2 regions of the Peribacillus sp. S4 genome follow, and region 2 is predicted to be linked to the other one. Evidence: riboswitches for the same ligand, from Rfam matches in the RefSeq annotation. Region 2 holds a riboswitch; the other holds the start of a gene.
What was found. Region 2 has a riboswitch for preQ1 ahead of queC (7-cyano-7-deazaguanine synthase QueC). Riboswitches for the same ligand answer to the same signal wherever they lie in the genome.

Region 1 (4,427 bases), 1.9 Mb from region 2:
TCGGTGTATTCTGCGAGCTCACTGTCTCTTTTTCCCTTATAATCTACATGCTCCAATTGAAATAATTGCAGCCCGAAGGTATTGGATTCAAGCCATCGGCCATCCCCATCCTTGAAATTAACGAAATCCACCATTGAATTGATGAGTGTGCGCCGACGTTGTTCCGCCTCTTTTAATCGTTTGAATTCTTCCTTTTTAGCTAAATAAAGATATAGAATTAAGCCTATTGATAAAAGGAAAACAATGCCTTCCGCCCTTTGGAGTTGAATGAAGACCTCTTTATTATGGATATTTGTAGTTAAAAAATAGTCGAATACGACTAATGTAAGAATCCCGGATAGGATATATATTGCTAAGATGGAGCGTTTGGACATGGAGATTCTCCCTGTTTTTAAGACATTTCAAAGGTAAAAATACATACACATTTTAACAAACTATCGGAAAAAAATATATGCAGAATCTCTAAATAAAAAAACAGGGGCCAATGTGGTCACCTGTTTTTTCTGAAGAGGGTTAGTTTCTTCTTCTTTTTTGCACGCTTATAGATCATGAAGAATAGTAAGAAGAGGAGTGCAAGAGCAGCTAGCGTATATTGGTTCATTTCAACAGATAGCAGTCCATAGGGAATCAGTGATAGGAAGAAAAAGTATATAAGGTTGCCAAGTGCCGTCGCCAATAAAAAGTCTTTGAAAGTGACGGTGCTGACTCCGGCTGCCAAGTTAATTAAGCTTGTGGGGATAAGCGGGAAAATCCTGCCTGTAAACACGTACATGAAGCCATGCTCCACTACAGATTCTTGCCACTTTTCACCAATCTTCTTTAAAAGAAGCTCCTGAAACCAGTTTCTTGCTGCATAAAAAATGAATCCTGAGGCAACAACACTTGTAAACCAACTCCATAGATAGCCATATATGAATCCGAATATCGTGACATTGATGGTTAGGAGCAAAATTAAGGGGATGATTGTAAAAGAATTTTGTACAAACATCAATACGAATGTCACAATAAATGTAAGCAAAAGATTTTCCTTCAATATGCCAATAACAGAATCCAAATCACTTTTCCAAACCAAAGTGAACAGTTCTGCATTAGAGTATATAAAATTTGCGATTACAAGTAGACCGATTATGGTCAGGACTTTTTTCAAAGGGCCACCACCATTCTTACTAATAGTTTATCATTTTCGAGTTCAATGGTGAAAAAAAAGAGCTGCCGCATCATGCAGACAGCTCTTTTCCATTATAGTGGCTTAACGGCCCGGAGATTCCTTTTAAAGCCACTTTTCAAACTGAATTCTTTTGTTCATTCCATAAATGATTGGCGCTCCAATCAAAAGGACAACGAACTCACCGACAGCTGTAGTCATCCAGCTTAGCCAGAATGGCAAGCCAAAGGCAAGGTTCAGTTCAATTGCAATTAAAAACATTGTGAACGTGAAAAAGATAATCGTAGCGACCATACGTCCTTTAATGCCTTTTATGAAACGAGACACATAAATGACAAGCAATAAGGCGAGCAGGGATTGGCCCACCCCAAAAATCAAATCATATGGCACCATCGGCGAAAAGAGCAGATTCGATATGAAGACTCCTCCAACGATACCGTAGATATACTTTTTATTGAATACAATCAGATGATTCAACATTTCCGGTACACGGAATTGGAACATCTCAAAAGCTATTGGTTTAAACACCAATGAGACCGCCACATACAAGGCAGCCAATAACCCGTTTATCACGAGTGTACGAACATTCATTTTACTCTCTCCCTAGTTTTTTATCGTGGGATGGTTACGAACCACGTGCAGGCGTTTACCCGATGTTTAATAGTAGCCCATGTAAGCTTGTTTCGTCAATTTGTAAAGAATGGTTTTAATTTATAGGTTTCCAATCAGATGAAGCAGCACAATTGGATTTTGAATTATTGCAATGAAGGATGATATTATTTCAATATGTACATAAAAAGGAGTGAATATTAATATGTCGATCGAAAGTGTCAAAAGCCATTTTAAACAATGGAATCGGGAAGGCGACGTAAAGGAGTTCGAAACATCTAGTGCCACGGTGATTGAGGCAGCGGAAACCATCGGTGTTATCCCAGCGCGGATTGCCAAGACCCTTTCCTTTAAAGGGGAAGGTGAACACGCGATTTTGGTCGTTGCCGCAGGGGACGCGAAAGTGGATAATAAGAAATTTCGTCAGACGTTCGGTTTCAAGGCACGAATGCTTTCACCTGATGAAGTGCTTGCACAGACCGGCCATGCAATCGGAGGCGTTTGCCCGTTTGGCCTGGCAAACGATTTAGCTGTTTTTCTTGATGTATCGATGAAGCGCTTCGAGTCATTGTTTCCGGCTTGCGGCAGTTCCAACTCTGCAATAGAACTTACACTCGCTGAATTATTTGAATATTCAGGTGCCAAGGATTGGGTGGATGTTTGTAAGGGGTGGGAAGAAAAGGGGAATGTGGAAACGGCAGCAGGAAATGCAGTTGATGGCATTTGATGAATGGGATGGAGTCCACTAAAGTGAACTTTATTTGGGGCCGCATTCATTTCTATTATTAAAGCGGAAAACGGGCAGAAAGTGTTCCTGATCGGAGGTTGAAAGATGTTAAATGGAAGCGAAAGAAAAAGCAATAGCAGCTATCTGAGTCTTAAAACTCTTTATGAAGAAAATATAACGGTTAAGAGCATTGCCCAGGAACTTGAGTTTTGCCATAAAAACGATCTGGCGCTGGATATCCAGAAAGCAATGAAAAAAAAGAATTTTGATATATTGGCAGTCCAAGATCAAGGGGAAATCATCGGATATATAGAAAGGCAAGAACTAGGTGAGGGAAGTATTTCTGAATATATGAGAAACTTCTCACCAAGGGAAATGGTTTCGAATTCAACCCCTTTGATCCAGCTTCTCCATATTTTTAAGAATAAGACAAGGGTGTTCGTATTAGAGAATAATTCAATTAAAATGTTGATTACCCATGCCGACCTCCAAAAGCCTCCGATCAGGATGCTGATATTTGGATATATTACCTTATTGGAAATGAGGATGAGCGATATCATCCTTGATAGATTCGGCGATGGCAGCTGGTATCCAATGATCAGCGAAGACCGTTTAGAAAAGGCAACCGAATTATATAAAAGGAGAATCGATAAAAATGAGGATATCAATATAATAGAGTGCCTGCAAATCAGTGATAAATTCGATATTATACATAAAGATAAAGAATTGAGGCACTTCTTCCAAATCCCTTCGAAAAGTAAAGGGAAGAAGGATGCGAATGCCATCCGAAAATTACGGGATAAGATTTCCCATGCTAATGAACTGGGTCTGGACATGTCATGGATGGAAATCATCGAGGTTGTCGAGTCCTGCGGCCGACTGCTCGAAATCTCTGAATCCTATCCTTATGAAAAATAAGATCCGGCTAATCATGCTGGTTCTTTTTTTTGCGCATCCAGATAGAAAAAAACTGCCCGTATCAGGCAGTCTCCCCGAAAAATTCAAAACTCCGGCAGTTGATCCAGGTTATTTTCTTTTATCCCATCGGGCTCACTCCGTAATATGTCACGTCCATATTTATGAAAGACGTCAACGTTGGCCAGGTTGCCAGCTTTGGCTTCCGCAAGGGCTGAGGGGTAGTCGTGTTCGCGGCCGGAGTTCGTTTTGATGGCGATAATATTGTCCTCTTCATTTTTCCTTACGGCGATGATTTCTTCTTTTCCTGCTGCTGAATCACTTTGGTTTGCTTGCGGTGTTCCCTGCTGTTTATATGACTCATAGGCTTCTTCAAATTTGTCCATGTTTTAGGCACCTCCTATTTATAGGGTGAACCATTTTTCCTGCAATATACAAACCGGATTTCGTCCAACTTGAGCCGTTAATTCGTCCAAATGGGCCGATCTTTCGGCACTTTTTTTTGTGAATGCTGTCGTCTTGGCCTTTTTGCAGTGGCATGGCACTTGCATCTTGTATAAGTAGTAGCAAGAAATAATATTCACTAGATTAAGGGAGGAATAGTAATCATGAATGTAAAACAAGGGGAAAGCACTGTAAATGCAAAACAACAGGTCAAGACAATGAAAGCGGCGGTCGTCAATGAATTTAACCAAAAACTTGAGATTAAGGAAGTACCGATTCCGGAATTGGAATATGGTGAGATATTAGTGAAAATTAAAGCCTGTGGCGTGTGTCATACCGATTTACATGCTGCACATGGTGATTGGCCGGTAAAACCCAAGCTTCCGCTTATCCCGGGACATGAGGGTGTGGGCATTATAGAAAAGGTGGCGGAAGGCGTAACTTCCTTGAAAGTGGGTGACCGTGTTGGGATCCCTTGGCTTTATTCGGCCTGCGGCGATTGTGAATATTGTCTGACCGGCAGGGAAACGCTTTGCCTGGATCAATTGAATGCAGGCTATTCCGTGG
Region 2 (4,427 bases):
ACAAACTGAATCCTGCGTCCATTTGGTCGATTTTTCTTTCTCTTCACGGATTCATAACTTTTTACATTAATTCTGAACTATCTTATCAAGATGTAAAAGGTTTAGCCTATTTTCATGTAAAAAATATCACCAAGAACATCATATAATTTTTTCGAACATTATTGACCAATGGTCAATTAAACTTTGGAGGTTATGAAATGGTGAAGAAATTCCTTCATATTGAAGGACTTATGGTCCTTTTAGCGGTGATTTACTTCTATTCGTTATATGAATTCAGCTGGTGGATTTTCCTTTTGTTGATTTTGTCCCCTGATGTTTCCATGCTGGCCTATTTGATCAATGACCGGATTGGAGCAAAGGTTTATAACGCATTCCATACTTATATCTTGTCCATCCTCATGATTTTGTTAGCCATATTCCTAAAGTCGGATGCATGGGTGATGATTGGTTTAATTTGGACCGCACATATTGGAATGGATCGCTTATTCGGATATGGCCTTAAATACACATCATCCTTCAAAGCTACACACATGCAAAGGTTGTAATAAGCTTAAAAGGCAGTGTGATTAAACATCACACTGCCTTTACTTTACACACCCCGCTTGTTACCCCATATATAGGTATGCAGCTGGGGCAGGACTTTCACATCATTCAATTCATCATCCGCTATCACTTTATCAATTAACTCTTCGTACTTCTTCAATAGGCCGCTGATCAATTGACGATCATCCGCCGTCCTGCTGTCGTCATTGCCGACCTGCAGATAAAAAGGAATATCCGGGTAACGCCCATGTACATGTTTGGCATATTGATAATCTTCCTCGTTAAAGACGACGATCTTCAATGAAACATGGTTTTCTGGGTTTCGATTGGCAAGATTCGAGATGATTTGGTCAAGCACGGTAAAGTCCGTGTCCATTCCAGAGCTCGGCGGCTTAGGTGAGATAGTCAGTTCATCAATATCGAGAAACCAATCCTGCCATCGGCTCCCTTGTGTTTCGACCCCTATTTTCATTTTATTTTCATGTAAGATCGCTATCAAGCCGTTTAGGTTTTTCAGCAGGGCCGGGTTTCCCCCAGATATCGTCACGAAGGAAAAACCGGAACCCCCAATTCGCTTCAGCTCATCCCATATTTCATCGGCAGTCATCTGAACGGTATCTTCCTTACCTGTGCCATCCCAAGTAAAAGCGGAATCACACCAGGAACATGAATAATCGCAGCCGGCCGTCCGAACGAACATGGTTTTTTGACCAATGACCATTCCCTCTCCTTGGATGGTCGGCCCGAAGATTTCCATTACCGGGAGTTTACTCACTTTCCATCCACTCCCGTCTGGCTTCGGCATAGCTTGTCGGCGTTTCGTACAGTCGAACAAATTCGACTCTAGCACCCTCATATTCTTTTAATGAAAGGGCTTCGGCCATTTTTTCATAAATCCAGACAACCATATTTTCAGCTGTTGTATTCATGAGCGGCAGGGTTTCATTCAAATAACGATGATCCAGGTGGATTTCGATTTCATTTTTCCAGATATCCTTGATGTCACCAAAATCTATCATCAACCCGCGTGAATCCGTATACCCGCTCAATCCGAAAATGACTTTATACGTGTGGCCATGAAGGTTCTTGCATTTCCCTTCATAGTCATGCAGGTGGTGCGCCGCGTCAAAGGTGAATTCCTTACTTACGAGAACCCTCTTGTTTGTATACTTCAATTGGCTGCGCTGAATATCTTCATCTATTTTTTGGAGTTTATCCACTATCTTAAAACCGTACATCATGAAAGCACCTTCCGTCTGCTTACATAGTCATCCAGTCCTTTTTTCCGCAGATTGCATGCCGGACAATCTCCACAGCCATTGGAGATGATTCCGTTATAGCAAGTCAGGGTCTTTTCGCGGACAAAGTCGAACGCGCCAAGCTGGTCAGCAAGCTCCCATGTTTCCTCTTTATTAAGCCACATTAGCGGCGTATCAATCACGAATGACTGGTCCATCGATAAGTTCAAGGTCACATTCAACGATTTAATGAATACATCGCGGCAGTCAGGATATCCGCTGAAATCCGTTTCACAGACTCCTGTGACAATATGTTTAGCGCCAATCTGACTCGCCAGCACTCCGGCAAACGAAAGGAACAGCAAATTCCTCCCTGGCACGAACGTCGACGGCAGCTCCCCTTCTTCTCCGTCCGCCACTGCGATATCACTTCTCGTCAATGCATTCGGTGCCAATTGGTTCAGCAGCGACATGTCAAGGATATGATGGTTCACGCCCAATTCCTTGGCAATGTTTTGAGCGCATTCGATTTCCAAGCTATGCCGCTGATTATAATCGAACGTCACCGCTTCCACTTCTTCAAATCTCTCCAATGCCCAAAACAGGCACGTCGTACTGTCCTGCCCTCCGCTAAACACAACCACTGCCTTTTCTTTCTTCTTCATTTCTATAAAACTCCTTTTTACGGAAAAAAACAGCACCCTAAGAATAGAGCACTGTTTCTCCTTAGTTTTTTTGAGAGGGTAGCTAGAACCTCTTCCGCCTTAATGCGGAATATTATATTTTTCCAAGTCAATAGTAACTTGAAAATGATAAGAAATCAAGATGTTTATATAAAGTGAACATTAGACCTGATGGCAAATTTGGTTAACTTTTCATTACTTAAAAATCACATTAAAAATCCGATAAAAAAGAGTGAATAAAATATCGATAAAGGGGTCCAATAATTTGAAAAGCATTAAAGCCCGTATGCGGGAAATTGCTTTTTTCCCTCCCACATAAGGGAAGTTTCATTTTCATAAATTCGGGGAATATATAACTATACACAATAATGAACCATTAAAAAAGCAAATCTATCAAAAGCGGCTGGAAGTGAATATTTTCCTTTGTTTTCAGAATATTTAGTGTATAATGAATATAAGGAATATTTTAACTCAAATAATCATTGCTTCCAATACCCGCTTTCTGCAAATCCCGACATTCCCTTTCAATACCATGCACGGTCACTTACTCAGCAAGGATCCATTACATGCTTTTTCTCGAATCAAACCATTCACAACTTTATTCACACAAAAACATAATTTCCACTCCAAAATTGCAAAAAAAGGTTAAACTTCACCAACGATATGTTACTATTAAACTAAGACCTTTTAACCCCATAAGGAGGAATTCATATGAAACGTTTTTTCAAATTCATCGCAGATTTTAACGAAAGAAAAGCATTGCAACGGGAAACCAAAGAATTCTTTCGCAAAGAATACGAAAATTATATGAAGATGAATCCTGACAATCAACGTAAAAAAAGGAGATTAGCTCCTAGATTTTATGTGATTGATGGCGGTAAAAAGGACTCCACCCTTGAGATTTCTGAAAGAAAGAAATCAAGTTAACCTGGATTCCTTCCATTATCAGCTACCCATGCTGTAACTCAAGACCCACAAAAGGTAAATCCATCCATGATTAACGGAGATCCGTAACCATTCCATTCATTTACAATATATAAGCCGAAAGCCCAGATATGCTTCTGGGCTTTTTTTATTTTTCATTCATATATTAACACTATATCTATAGAAGAAACTAGGTATTTTTTAAAAGAAATGGGTTAACTTTAGTTCATTTCATTTTTTAGGTAAAAGGTCAATTATAGACCCATGGGTATTCCCGAGGAAAATACTAAAAAAAAGAGATGTGTTCTTTTACTCATCTTTGTCCATATTCAAAAGAGTTCAACTAATTGAGTCGTTAGATGCAATATTTCACATTGAATGACAAATCCATAAAAATTGTAACCTTTATGTCAAACAATGGGTATAAACAATTAACAAACTGTAATAAACCTCACTTTTTTAAAAAAATATTATTCAAATATAGCCATTATGAATTAGGTTCAAATGCTCATAAAACCATGTTTATTCTGACTGAAATGGGGCTTTATTAAACTTTCCATAATTTAGTGTAAATGAAACCTCGATTCCCTCGATTTCCAGCCATATCTTTGTACTCATAAAATAATTCATCCCATTAGATACTATTACACACTAATATACATATATTTGAAAAAGCTATTGATAACTATATTACGATAGAATAATTGGCTCTTGCCTATTAAGTTTAAAATCATGTAGTGTGTATTCAGTAATTCAAATATTTGAAAAAAAGAGAGGTTAAAAAAAAATGGCACCAATATTTATTTGTGCGATCTTTTTGCTTGGCTATGGCATTTTTGAACAAAAACGCCATCAGAAGCGTCTCGACTCCATCCCGGTACGTGTGAATGTGAATGGGATTCGAGGGAAATCGACTGTAACGCGTCTAATTACAGGTGTGATCCAGGAAGCAAAATACAAAACAGTAGGTAAAACAACCGGAACATCAGCAAGAATGATCTATTGGTTTACCGACAAGGAAAAACCGATTGTACGCCGC

Region 1: it holds a riboswitch for preQ1, as region 2 does, so the genes downstream of both, ACJ9PY_RS02450 (QueT transporter family protein) here and queC (7-cyano-7-deazaguanine synthase QueC) in region 2, are expected to answer to the same signal.

The regions. Positions count from the first base shown of each region.
Region 1 is NZ_CP175708.1:506,309-510,735, forward strand. Features, by position in the region: gene ACJ9PY_RS02440 (PAS domain-containing sensor histidine kinase) at 1-374, opposite strand, end outside; gene ACJ9PY_RS02445 (TVP38/TMEM64 family protein) at 491-1,147, opposite strand; gene ACJ9PY_RS02450 (QueT transporter family protein) at 1,271-1,756, opposite strand; PreQ1 riboswitch class I at 1,763-1,807, opposite strand; gene ACJ9PY_RS02455 (YbaK/EbsC family protein) at 1,980-2,501, shown strand; gene ACJ9PY_RS02460 (hypothetical protein) at 2,607-3,419, shown strand; gene ACJ9PY_RS02465 (DUF3892 domain-containing protein) at 3,503-3,802, opposite strand; gene adhP (alcohol dehydrogenase AdhP) at 4,079-4,427, shown strand, end outside.
Region 2 is NZ_CP175708.1:4,212,961-4,217,387, forward strand. Features, by position in the region: gene ACJ9PY_RS19990 (TetR/AcrR family transcriptional regulator) at 1-146, shown strand, start outside; gene ACJ9PY_RS19995 (DUF4260 domain-containing protein) at 198-545, shown strand; gene queE (7-carboxy-7-deazaguanine synthase QueE) at 590-1,318, opposite strand; gene queD (6-carboxytetrahydropterin synthase QueD) at 1,311-1,781, opposite strand; gene queC (7-cyano-7-deazaguanine synthase QueC) at 1,781-2,446, opposite strand; PreQ1 riboswitch class I at 2,502-2,544, opposite strand; gene ACJ9PY_RS20015 (hypothetical protein) at 3,176-3,391, shown strand; gene pgsB (poly-gamma-glutamate synthase PgsB) at 4,176-4,427, shown strand, end outside.